3 regions of the Pseudomonas sp. NPDC079367 genome follow, and region 1 is predicted to be linked to each of the others. Evidence: riboswitches for the same ligand, from Rfam matches in the RefSeq annotation. Region 1 holds a riboswitch; each other region holds the start of a gene.
What was found. A riboswitch is a leader RNA that binds a small molecule or an ion and turns the genes downstream of it on or off. The one in region 1 is predicted to bind cobalamin.
Positions count from the first base shown of each region.

Region 2: linked by a shared signal. The riboswitch ahead of ACIGDJ_RS02125 (CbtB domain-containing protein) and the one ahead of ACIGDJ_RS06550 (ABC transporter substrate-binding protein) in region 1 are both predicted to bind cobalamin.
Region 3: linked by a shared signal. The riboswitch ahead of cobO (cob(I)yrinic acid a,c-diamide adenosyltransferase) and the one ahead of ACIGDJ_RS06550 (ABC transporter substrate-binding protein) in region 1 are both predicted to bind cobalamin.

Region 1 is NZ_JBITTW010000003.1:81,483-84,750, reverse strand. Features, by position in the region: gene ACIGDJ_RS06565 (ABC transporter ATP-binding protein) at 1-267, shown strand, start outside; gene map (type I methionyl aminopeptidase) at 399-1,190, opposite strand; gene ACIGDJ_RS06555 (ParD-like family protein) at 1,187-1,414, opposite strand; cobalamin riboswitch at 1,553-1,747, shown strand; gene ACIGDJ_RS06550 (ABC transporter substrate-binding protein) at 1,887-2,900, shown strand; gene ACIGDJ_RS06545 (FecCD family ABC transporter permease) at 2,897-3,268, shown strand, end outside.
Region 2 is NZ_JBITTW010000001.1:505,867-509,134, reverse strand. Features, by position in the region: gene cobM (precorrin-4 C(11)-methyltransferase) at 1-577, opposite strand, end outside; gene ACIGDJ_RS02135 (cobalamin biosynthesis protein) at 656-1,069, opposite strand; gene ACIGDJ_RS02130 (CbtA family protein) at 1,066-1,767, opposite strand; gene ACIGDJ_RS02125 (CbtB domain-containing protein) at 1,779-1,976, opposite strand; cobalamin riboswitch at 2,099-2,318, opposite strand; cobalamin riboswitch at 3,059-3,268, shown strand, end outside.
Region 3 is NZ_JBITTW010000040.1:33,564-36,831, forward strand. Features, by position in the region: gene ACIGDJ_RS23435 (cobyrinate a,c-diamide synthase) at 1-1,333, opposite strand, end outside; gene cobO (cob(I)yrinic acid a,c-diamide adenosyltransferase) at 1,330-1,941, opposite strand; cobalamin riboswitch at 2,023-2,253, opposite strand; gene ACIGDJ_RS23445 (hypothetical protein) at 2,416-3,000, shown strand; gene ACIGDJ_RS23450 (sorbosone dehydrogenase family protein) at 3,067-3,268, shown strand, end outside.

The DNA of each region.
Region 1 (3,268 bases):
AGTGTGCAGCAAGCGAGTGATGAGCCGCTCGCGGCGGGCTGGAATGAGGTGTCGGCGAATGTTGTGGAAGTGCTGTTTCTGGGTGAGAGCCAGACGTGCAGCGTGGTGACTGCGGGCGGGACGTCGATGACGGTCAAAGCACTGTCGGCGGCGGGCATGCCGCTCAAGGCCGGCGATCCGGTGCGGGTGCGCTGGGCGACGGCGGATGCTTGCGTTTATACCGAGTGGGCCGAAAGCGACTTGAACAAGGCTGCCGGTGCCCACTGAAGCTTCTACATGAAATTGCGTTTCAACTGTGGGATCGGGCTTGCTCGCGAATAGGTCGTGTCAGTCACCATCAAGGTTGAATGACCCACCGCATTCGCGAGCAAGCCCGCTCCCACAAGGTTTTGTGGTGCTCAGACAATCGGGATAAAGCCTTCGACCTCATCCGGCCAAGCCGTCAGCACTTCAAACCCGGTCTCGGTCACCGCGACCATATGCTCCCACTGCGCCGACAACGAGCCATCCTTGGTCAGCACGGTCCAGCCATCCGGCATGTTCTTCACATGGCGCTTGCCGGCATTGAGCATCGGCTCCACGGTAAAAATCATCCCGGCCTCGAGCTTGAGCCCCTGATTGGGAAAGCCGTAATGCAGGATCTGCGGTTCATCGTGATAAACCTTGCCGATGCCGTGGCCGCAGTATTCACGCACGACGCTGAAGCCCTCCGCCTCCGCCAGGCTCTGGATCGCATGACCGATATCGCCCAGCGTTGCGCCCGGTTTCACTGCGCGAATGCCCGCACACATGGCTTCGTAGGTGGTCTTGATCAGGTGCTGCGCTTCAGGAGTCGCCTCACCGACGACGTACATACGGCTGGTATCACCGAACCAGCCATCCTTGATCACGGCGATATCGAGGTTGACGATGTCGCCGTCCTTCAATGGGGTGCCCGACGGAATCCCGTGGCACACCACGTCATTGACCGACGCACAGACGGTTTTCGGAAAGCCGTGATAACCGACGTTGGCAGGCACGGCTTTCTGCACATTGACGATGTAGTCGTTGCACAGCCGATCCAGCTCATCGGTGCTCACCCCGGCCTTCACATGCGGCACCAGCATCGCCAGCACTTCGGCGGCGAGTTTGCCGGCGGCGCGGGATTTTTCAATGTCGGCAGGCGTGTTGATTTTGATCTGGTTTCTCATGCGCTGACGGCTTCCTGAGTCAGTTGTTGCAAATCCAGGCCGCCGTTCTGTTCGGCGCGGATCAGCAGGCGGCAAATGGCGCTGTGGTCGAGGTTGGGGTGCAGCTCGGCGAGCATGCCGATGCGCATCCAGTGCTCGGCCTGCGCGTTGATCGAGCGGCTGAGGGCGTTGCTGGAGATGCGCAGATTTTCGTGCATGTCCTCTGAAATTTTTACGATGCCCATATCTGTTTCCGATACGAAATGTATATGGATCGTATACTAGCCAAGCTTCGCCCAGGATTGCAAATACCCGGAATGAAAGCACGCGCCCCCTGTAGGAGCTGCCGAAGGCAGATTCGGCTCCCCTTGAGCGCCCTGATCGACTACCATGCCCGCGCCGGTTTCCACACGGAATTAACAGGGAATCCGAAATGCTTGCACAGCATCAATCGGAACTGCCCCCGCAACTGTAGGTGCCGAGCCTGCTCCTCGACTGCCACTGGGTCATTCCCGGGAAGGCCGGAGCACGGCGATGACGCATCAGTCAGGAGACCTGCCGGCACAGTGACTGACTAACCGGCGGGGTGTCCGGGAAGGACATCGTGCCGTGTGTGTTTTCACAATGCCGGCCTTGCGCTGTTTCCACGACCGCGCCCGAGGTGTGTTTCCAAACCGTACCCGCCCGCTCCCGTACGGTTCCCCTGGAGACTGCCCCATGCTGCTGACCCGCGTTGCCACCCTGCTGACCTGTCTGAGCCTTTGCACCCTGGTTCAAGCGGCACCGACTGCGTATCCGCTGACCGTCGAAAACTGCGGCAGCAGCCTGACCTTTCAACACGCACCCACTCGCACAGTGACCATCGGCCAGGCCGGCACCGAAATGCTCTACGCCTTGGGTCTGGGCGACAAGGTCGTCGGCACCTCACTGTGGTTCAACGACGTGCTGGGCACCTACAAAGCGCAGAACGACAGGATCGAGCGCCTCGCCGACAACGAGCCGAGTTTCGAAGCGGTGATCGCCAAACGCCCGGAGCTGGTTGCCGTCGAGCTGGAATGGATGGTCGGCCCGCAAGGCGCGGTCGGCACTCGCGAGCAGTTCCATGAATTGAAGATTCCCACCTACCTGCTGCCCTCCGATTGCGAAGCCAAGGACAACCTCGTCGGCTCCGACGGCACGCGGCTGGCGCCGTTCCGCATCGACAGCATCTACAAAGGCGTGAGTCAACTGGCGGCGATTTTCGATGTGCAGGCGCGTGGCGAACAGCTCAATGAACAGCTCAAGGCCAGCCTCGCGCGGTCGATCGCCACCGCGAAAAAACAGCAGCGCAAAGACGTCAGCGCCCTGGTGTGGTTCTCCAGCGCCGAGATGGACATCGAGCCGTTCGTGGCCGGGCACAAAGGCGTTCCCGATTTCATGCTCAGCACCCTCGGCGTGCGCAACGTCGTCGAGTCGGATGAAGAATGGCCGACCGTTGGCTGGGAAACCATCGCCAAGGCCAACCCGACGTTTCTGGTCATCGCGCGCATGGATCGTCGACGTTTCCCGGCGGACGACTATCAGAAAAAACTCGCCTTCCTGCGCCGTGATCCGGTGACGCGCAACATGGACGCGGTCAAGCACAACCGCATTATCGTCCTCGACGCCATGGCCATGCAGGCCAGCCTGCGCACCTTCGACGGCCTCGAACAATTGGCCAGCGCCATCAACGGCTACGACCTGTCGCAATGAGCAGACACCTGATTCGGTCGCTGCTGGTCCTGTTGACGCTGTCGGTCGCGCTGATCGGCGGCGTGGCCATTGGCGAGACCTCGATCGAGCCAAGCGTGGTGTTGCAGGTGCTGGCCAACAAACTGTGGGGCGCCGGTCATGTGCTCGACCCGATCGACGAAGGCATCGTCTGGAATTATCGCCTGACTCGCGCTTTGGTCGCGGCGGCCTGCGGTGCCGGCCTGGCCACGTGCGGGGTGATCCTGCAGTCGTTGCTGCGCAATCCGTTGGCCGATCCGTATTTGCTGGGAATTTCCGCTGGCGCCTCGACCGGCGCGGTGATGGTCGCCCTGCTTGGCGTCGGCGCCGGGGCTATTTCATTGTCGGTC
Region 2 (3,268 bases), on a different contig from region 1:
ATGTCGCCCGGTGAATAACGGCAATCGGGCAATCCGCGCCGTAATGGGGCAGCAATTGAACCAGTATCTTCTGCAGATGATTGACGCCCAAATGAATGGCCATGGTCGCGCCATGTTGCGCCAGACTGGCCAGTTCCTCGCCGGCCGGCATGGCAGTCTTGTCGGCGTAACGGGTCAGAATCACGCTTTGTGAAATGTCCGGCAGGGTCAACTCGGCGCCGAGCAGCGCTGCGCATGCCGCTGTGGCAGTCACGCCTGGAATGATCTCGAAGGGAATGCCGAGCTCGCGCAGATAGCGAATCTGCTCACCGATCGCTCCGTACAGACTCGGATCTCCGGAATGCACGCGCGCGACGTCCTGGCCTTTGGCATGGGCACTCTTGATCAGATCGATGATCTGTTCCAGGTGCAGCTCGGCACTGTTGACCACGCTATCGGCCCGGTGACCTTCCAGCACTGCCGACGGCACCAGCGAGCCAGCGTAGATAATCACCGGGCAGGCGCGGATCAGGCGCTGGCCTTTGACGGTGATCAGTTCCGGATCGCCGGGCCCAGCGCCGATAAAGTAGACGGTCATCGTTAAATCCTAGTAAAGAGGCGCAGCTGCACTACAGATGAAGTGTGCTCATGATCGATGTCGACGATTATCGGGATTTTATGCAGCGCCAGCCAATGCCAGCGTGGCCTGCGCATATTTCTGCCGCGCAATGAACAGTCTCGCCGGCGCCTGGATCAGTTGCTCGGCCATTGCCAGCGCGGCGCTTTCCGCCACGCCGTAGCAGCCGGTGCGCTCAAAGGCGATCTGTGATTGATGGCTGAGACGCTGTTGGTAACCGGCCAGTTCGGCACTGCTGAAAAACCGCAAGGGCAGGTTCAACTGTGTGGCCAGTTCCAGCAGACCCGGTTCGTCACGCTTCAGATCGATAGTGGCTAACGCCTTGACGGCTCGCAGTTCGATGCGATGCGCCTGCAGGGCTTGATCGAGTAACGCGCGCAGCGTACTGGCCGGGCAGCCGCGCTGGCAGCCCAAGCCAACAACCAGCGTCGGCGCTGCGCGGTCATTGATCATGCCTGATAGTGCCCTGCGCTTTTGCGGCGGAACAACCAGGCACTGATCAGGCCCAAGGCCAGCCAGAACGCTACGTTAGTCAACTGAGAAGCGATTTTGAACTGGGTTTCCAATGCCTCCGGCGCGAGCATGGAATGCACCTGTGGCTGCGGCGCGCCGATCACATGCGGCACTGCAAGAATCGCCACTCCGAGAATCTTCATCAGCCAGTGACGGCTGAAGGCGATCAGTGCCAGACCGACAGCGGTCGAAGCAGCAGTGCCAATCCACCATATTTGTCGCGATGCCAGATCGGCGGCTGCCGTGCCCGGCAATTCTGGCGGCAGCCCCAGCGTTGGCGCGAGAACGAACGTGGCGTAACCGGCCAGCCCCCAGAGCAGACCTTGCGAAGTCCGGGTCGGCGCGCGCAGGGTGTAAAGGCCAGCGAGCATCAAGGCGAAACCCACTGCCACCACCAGATTGCCACCGGTGGTCGAGACCACGCGCTGCCAGCCGTCTTCGGGCTCCCAGGCTTCGCCATCGTGGCTGTGGGCGGCAGTGCCAGCGGCGTGTTCGTGAACTTGCACGACCGGTTCGGATTTCTCGAAGGTTTCGGCCTGCAGAATCAGTGGTGATACCCAGAAACTCTGCAGCAACGTCAGCAGCAGGGCGGCCAGCAAGCCGGTGAACCCCGCCGTTTGCGCGATACGCTTGATCATGTCGGCAGGTCTCAGTGGCAAGGGAACGCAGCGCTGTGGCGGGTATCGTGGGCAGCGTTGTGCACTGCTTCGATGTGCGAGAAACCGGCGAACCAGACCAGACTGGCGCCGAGGATCGAGGCGAAGAGGGCGGCGGCCACGCGTTGGCCGAGAGTGGTGGTGCTGGAGATGTGGTCAGTGTGGCTGACGGTATTGCTGATGATCGACATAGCGCTTCCCTCTGAAATGTCAGCGGGTGAATAGAGCGCAGGAAAATCCCTGCGAGTCGGGCACGCAGGGATTTCGAACAGCGCCCGCCCACCGCGGGTTTGTTGGTGGTCAGCGGCGCTTGCGCGCGCTGGGTGTTGCGGGCCGGTCTCCGGGCTCACGAGGGGTTGGTTTGTCACCGACCTGCAAGCGTCACCTTCCCATGCCAGGGCACAGTGGATTTGACGCTTCGCTCGCTTACCGTTGCGGGGGCAGCACCGGACTGACATGGCTTTGAGTAAAGCACATGATTCACCGGTTTCCCGTTTCACCCTGTGAAGGGCACCCGTAACAAGGTGTGCAGGAGAACATGGGTTTGGGTTTTTAGTCAATTTCCGGGGAGTTTTCGGTGCTGCGGTGGGGGCATTTTCTGATGTTTTTGTGTGTATATCCGTTGCTGCGGGTGTTGCTGATTACGGTTTCGCCCTTACGGCGAGGCACTTTTCCCAAACGCCGAAAAAGTACCCAAAAAGGCTTGCTCCTACGTTCGGCCCTCGCAGGCTCGGGTTCCTTCGCTGCGGGACTGATCCGGGCGCAGCGGCTCCGGTTTGCTTCGCTGCACCTACACTCGCTGTGTACGACTGCGTCGTACGGTCGCTGCGCTCCCACGCCCGGATCAATCCCTCCGCTCAGCCTTCCGACGTCGCCGGTGGATCAAGATCAAGAGCACTCGAGCTTGCGCTCATTGTTGAGTGGGGCGGCTTCGCCGCGGGCAGCTGCGCTGCCTTGCTTTTTGCTTTTTGTGGGAGCGAGCCCGCTCGCGAAGGCGGCCTGACAGCCGACCTGGTCTTGCAGCACGCGATCCGACTGTAGGAGCTGCCGAAGGCTGCGATCTTTTGATCTGGCTTTTGCTTTTGATCTTTTGCCCCTTCGGCAGGCTTCGTTATGGGATCGCTCCGGGTGTGTGATCACAGCTACCGTACGACGCAGTCGTACATCTGGAAAAGGGAGTCGCTGGAGCGAAACCGCACGCCGCTGCACCCGTAGCAACGGATATACCCCCAGTTTCAGACTCACCGACCATTGACCCACGACGGACCCATGCGTAGCCTTGCGCTTTCGAGGTTCTTCGGCACTCGCCGAAGCTAAGAAGGGAACGCGGTCAAAGCCGCGGCTGCCCCCGCAACTGTGAACGGTGAGGTTCGTTGCCACGCCACTGCCAGCTCAGCCAATGAGCCAGCGGGAAGGCGCAGCGAATGCCAGGCCCAGCGCCTGGACACCGTCAGCCAGGAGACCTGCCTCGTCACAGATTCTC
Region 3 (3,268 bases), on a different contig from region 1:
ATGTGGGAGCGAGCTGGCTCGCGAAGACGGCCTCACGGTCGGGCGCAAACAACGCAGCAATCGCGGTCGGATTCGACGGGAAATAAAAGTGCACATAAGAAGCCGTCATCCGCCCCTCACGATAAACCGCCTCAGCGCCACGCCCGCCATTCGGGCTCAAGCCCCGGGCAATCGGCGCCAGCTCAGTGGTGGTCAGCGAATGATGATACGTATGCCCTCGCAAAGAACCTTCCGGCAACTCGACCGCCTGCAACGCCAGCGCCGCAAGACGCTTCTGCATCACCGCATCGCCCTTGAGCAAACCAACCAGTTCAGCACGGGTGCCTTCGACATCAGTCAACGAATCGAGCAGATAAAGCATTCCGCCACATTCGGCGAGCAACGGCTTGCCCGCCGCATGGTGCGCGCGGATCGCTGCAAGCATCGAGGTGTTTTGCGCCAGCGCGACGTGATGCAGCTCCGGATAACCGCCCGGCAGATAGAGGCTGTCTGCGTCGGGCAATTGCGTGTCGCGGATTGGCGAGAAGAAATGCAGCTCGGCGCCCATCGCCCGCAGCAGATCGAGGCTCGCGCCATAGGTAAAGGCAAACGCTTCATCACGAGCCACGGCGATGCGCACACCTCTTAATAGAGGCTCGGCGGCGATGACGTCAGGCGCAGCGAATTCCACGGCCGGTGGCAGCGCGACCTGGCAGCTGCTGGCCAGCGCATCGGCGGCCGCATCGAGGCGTACATCAAGGTCATTCAATTCGCCGGCCTGGACCAGGCCGAGGTGGCGGCTCGGCAACTCGATGCCAGTCTCGCGAGACAGCGCGCCGTACCAGCGCAGTCCTTCGGTGAGGCTGCCTTCGAGCAATTGCGCGTGGCGCAAGGTGCCGACGCGGTTGGCCAGCACGCCAGCGAACGGCAAGTCCGGCTGATACTTCGCCAGGCCCAGCGCCAAGGCGCCGAAGGTCTGCGCCATCGCAGTGCCGTCGATCACCCCGAGCACCGGCACACCGAAATGACGCGCCAGGTCAGCGCTGGACGGCGTGCCGTCGAACAAGCCCATCACGCCCTCGATCAGAATCAGGTCCGCCTCGGCCGCAGCTTCCCACAACAACCGGCGACTTTCCTGCTCGCCGACCATCCACATGTCCAATTGATATACCGGCGCACCGCTGGCGCGCTCGAGGATCATCGGGTCGAGAAAGTCCGGGCCGCATTTGAACACGCGGACCTTGCGTCCCTGGTTGCGATGCAAACGAGCGAGCGCGGCGGTGACGGTGGTCTTGCCCTGACCGGAGGCCGGCGCGGCGATCAGCACCGCCGGGCAGTGACGTGGTTGCTTCAAAGTTCGACGCCTTTCTGCGCTTTGATGCCGGCCTGGAAGGCGTGTTTGAGCATGCCCATCTCGGTGACCGTGTCGCCCATCTCGATCATTTCCGGCTTGGCGCCGCGACCGGTGACGACCACATGCTGCATCGGCGGACGTGCCTGCAGATCACTGAGCACCTGATCCAGATCGAGGTAGCCATGCTTGAGCGCGATGTTCAACTCATCGAGCACCACCAGACCGATCGCCGGGTCGCGCAACAATTCGCGGGAGACTTCCCAAGCCGCGGTCGCAGCGGCGATGTCGCGCTGACGATCCTGGGTTTCCCAGGTGAAGCCTTCGCCCATGACGTGGAAACGCACCTGCTCGGGGAAGCGGCGGAAGAACAATTCTTCGCCGGTGCTGTTGCGGCCCTTGATGAACTGCACCACACCGCATTGCATGCCGTGGCCCATGGCGCGGGCGAGCATGCCGAACGCCGAGCTGCTCTTGCCTTTGCCATTGCCGGTCAGCACCAGTACCAAGCCACATTCGTCGGGCGAATTGGCGATGCGTTCGTCGATCACGGCTTTCTTGCGCTGCATGCGCGCCAGATGGCGTTCGTCGCGCTCGGGGGAATCGTTCATTGGGGAGCTCTCCGTTGAGGCTGGATAACGGCGGGCAGGCACAAGAATAGACGGCAAGAAGCCTGGCATCGCCCACCGTGATGCCGCTGAGATGGATCAGGCCGGTCTCCGGGCTCATGAGCGGCGTTTCGCCGGGCTGCGCGCCTTCCCGCTTCTTTCGAGGCAGTGGCTCAAGGCGCAGTTTTCACTCATTTACCGTTGCGGGGGCAGCGCCGGGATCGTCGTGGCTTCGCTTGAAGACCATCCTCACCGGCTTCCCTGTTTCACTCTGTCGACGCGGGGCCACAGAGCACCTGAAACAAGCGGCGAAGGTTAGAGGGTTGGGGGTGGAGCGTCAATTGAAGAGGCGCTTTGCGAGCGAATAACCGCCGCTGATCAATTGTGCAGCGGCAATCTTGTGCCAGACTGTGACAAATGATATCAAAGAGCCATGCTTTTCTCGAAAAGCCCATCACAATAATAAGGATGACGACGATGCAAGGCATGATCATCAGCAACCCGCGCCTGGAATTTCTGCGCCCGGTGCTGGAACGCTGGTTTGACTGTATCGATCGCTACAACAGCGTGCGCGGCGACAACGACACGCCGTACTGGCACGACGAAAAAGCCAACCTCGGTTTGCTCTCGGCAGCAGCATGGCTGGCCGAAATGGTGACCCTGAGCGACACGGCCACGCGCAAACAGAACGAAGAAGGCGAGCGTAACGCACGCGCTGACCTGCTTATAGCCGGCGCCGAAGATCGCGCGTTCATTCAGGCCACGCAACGCTGGCCACGGGTCAACAACCTCAACCTGACCCAGGCCCTGCTCGACATCACCGTTGATGCCAAGCGCATCAGCTACGCCAGTGATCTCAAGCTCGGCTGCCTGTTCGTTGCCCCGCAAAAAGCCCAGCACAGCGCCAGCCCCGAAGAACTGCAGGACATGGTCGACGACCTGCAAAAAGAGCACACCTGCGCGGTGGCCTGGTATTTCCCCTATGCCTATCGCAAATTGCACAACGACGCAGGCAACTATCACCCCGGCATCGCCGTATTGCTCAAAGAAGCCCGCGGTTGAGCAGTTGAACCATCGGGCCTGCGCCCTCCTCTATGATTAGGAATGCATTCATAGGGAAGATCAGCAATGCGCAAGGCCCAACTCGCTCTTATCATCGCCGTCGCTGGCGGGCTCGCCGCCTGCGGTGAAACCTCCAGCCTGCAAGTCTCCGACGGCACCGGCCCGTCACCGAAGCTGCCCGAACCGAACAAGACGCTGATCCCGACAGTGAACATCGCCCCCGCAGTGGGCTGGTCGGAGGGTGCAAAACCGACTGCTGTGGCCGGCA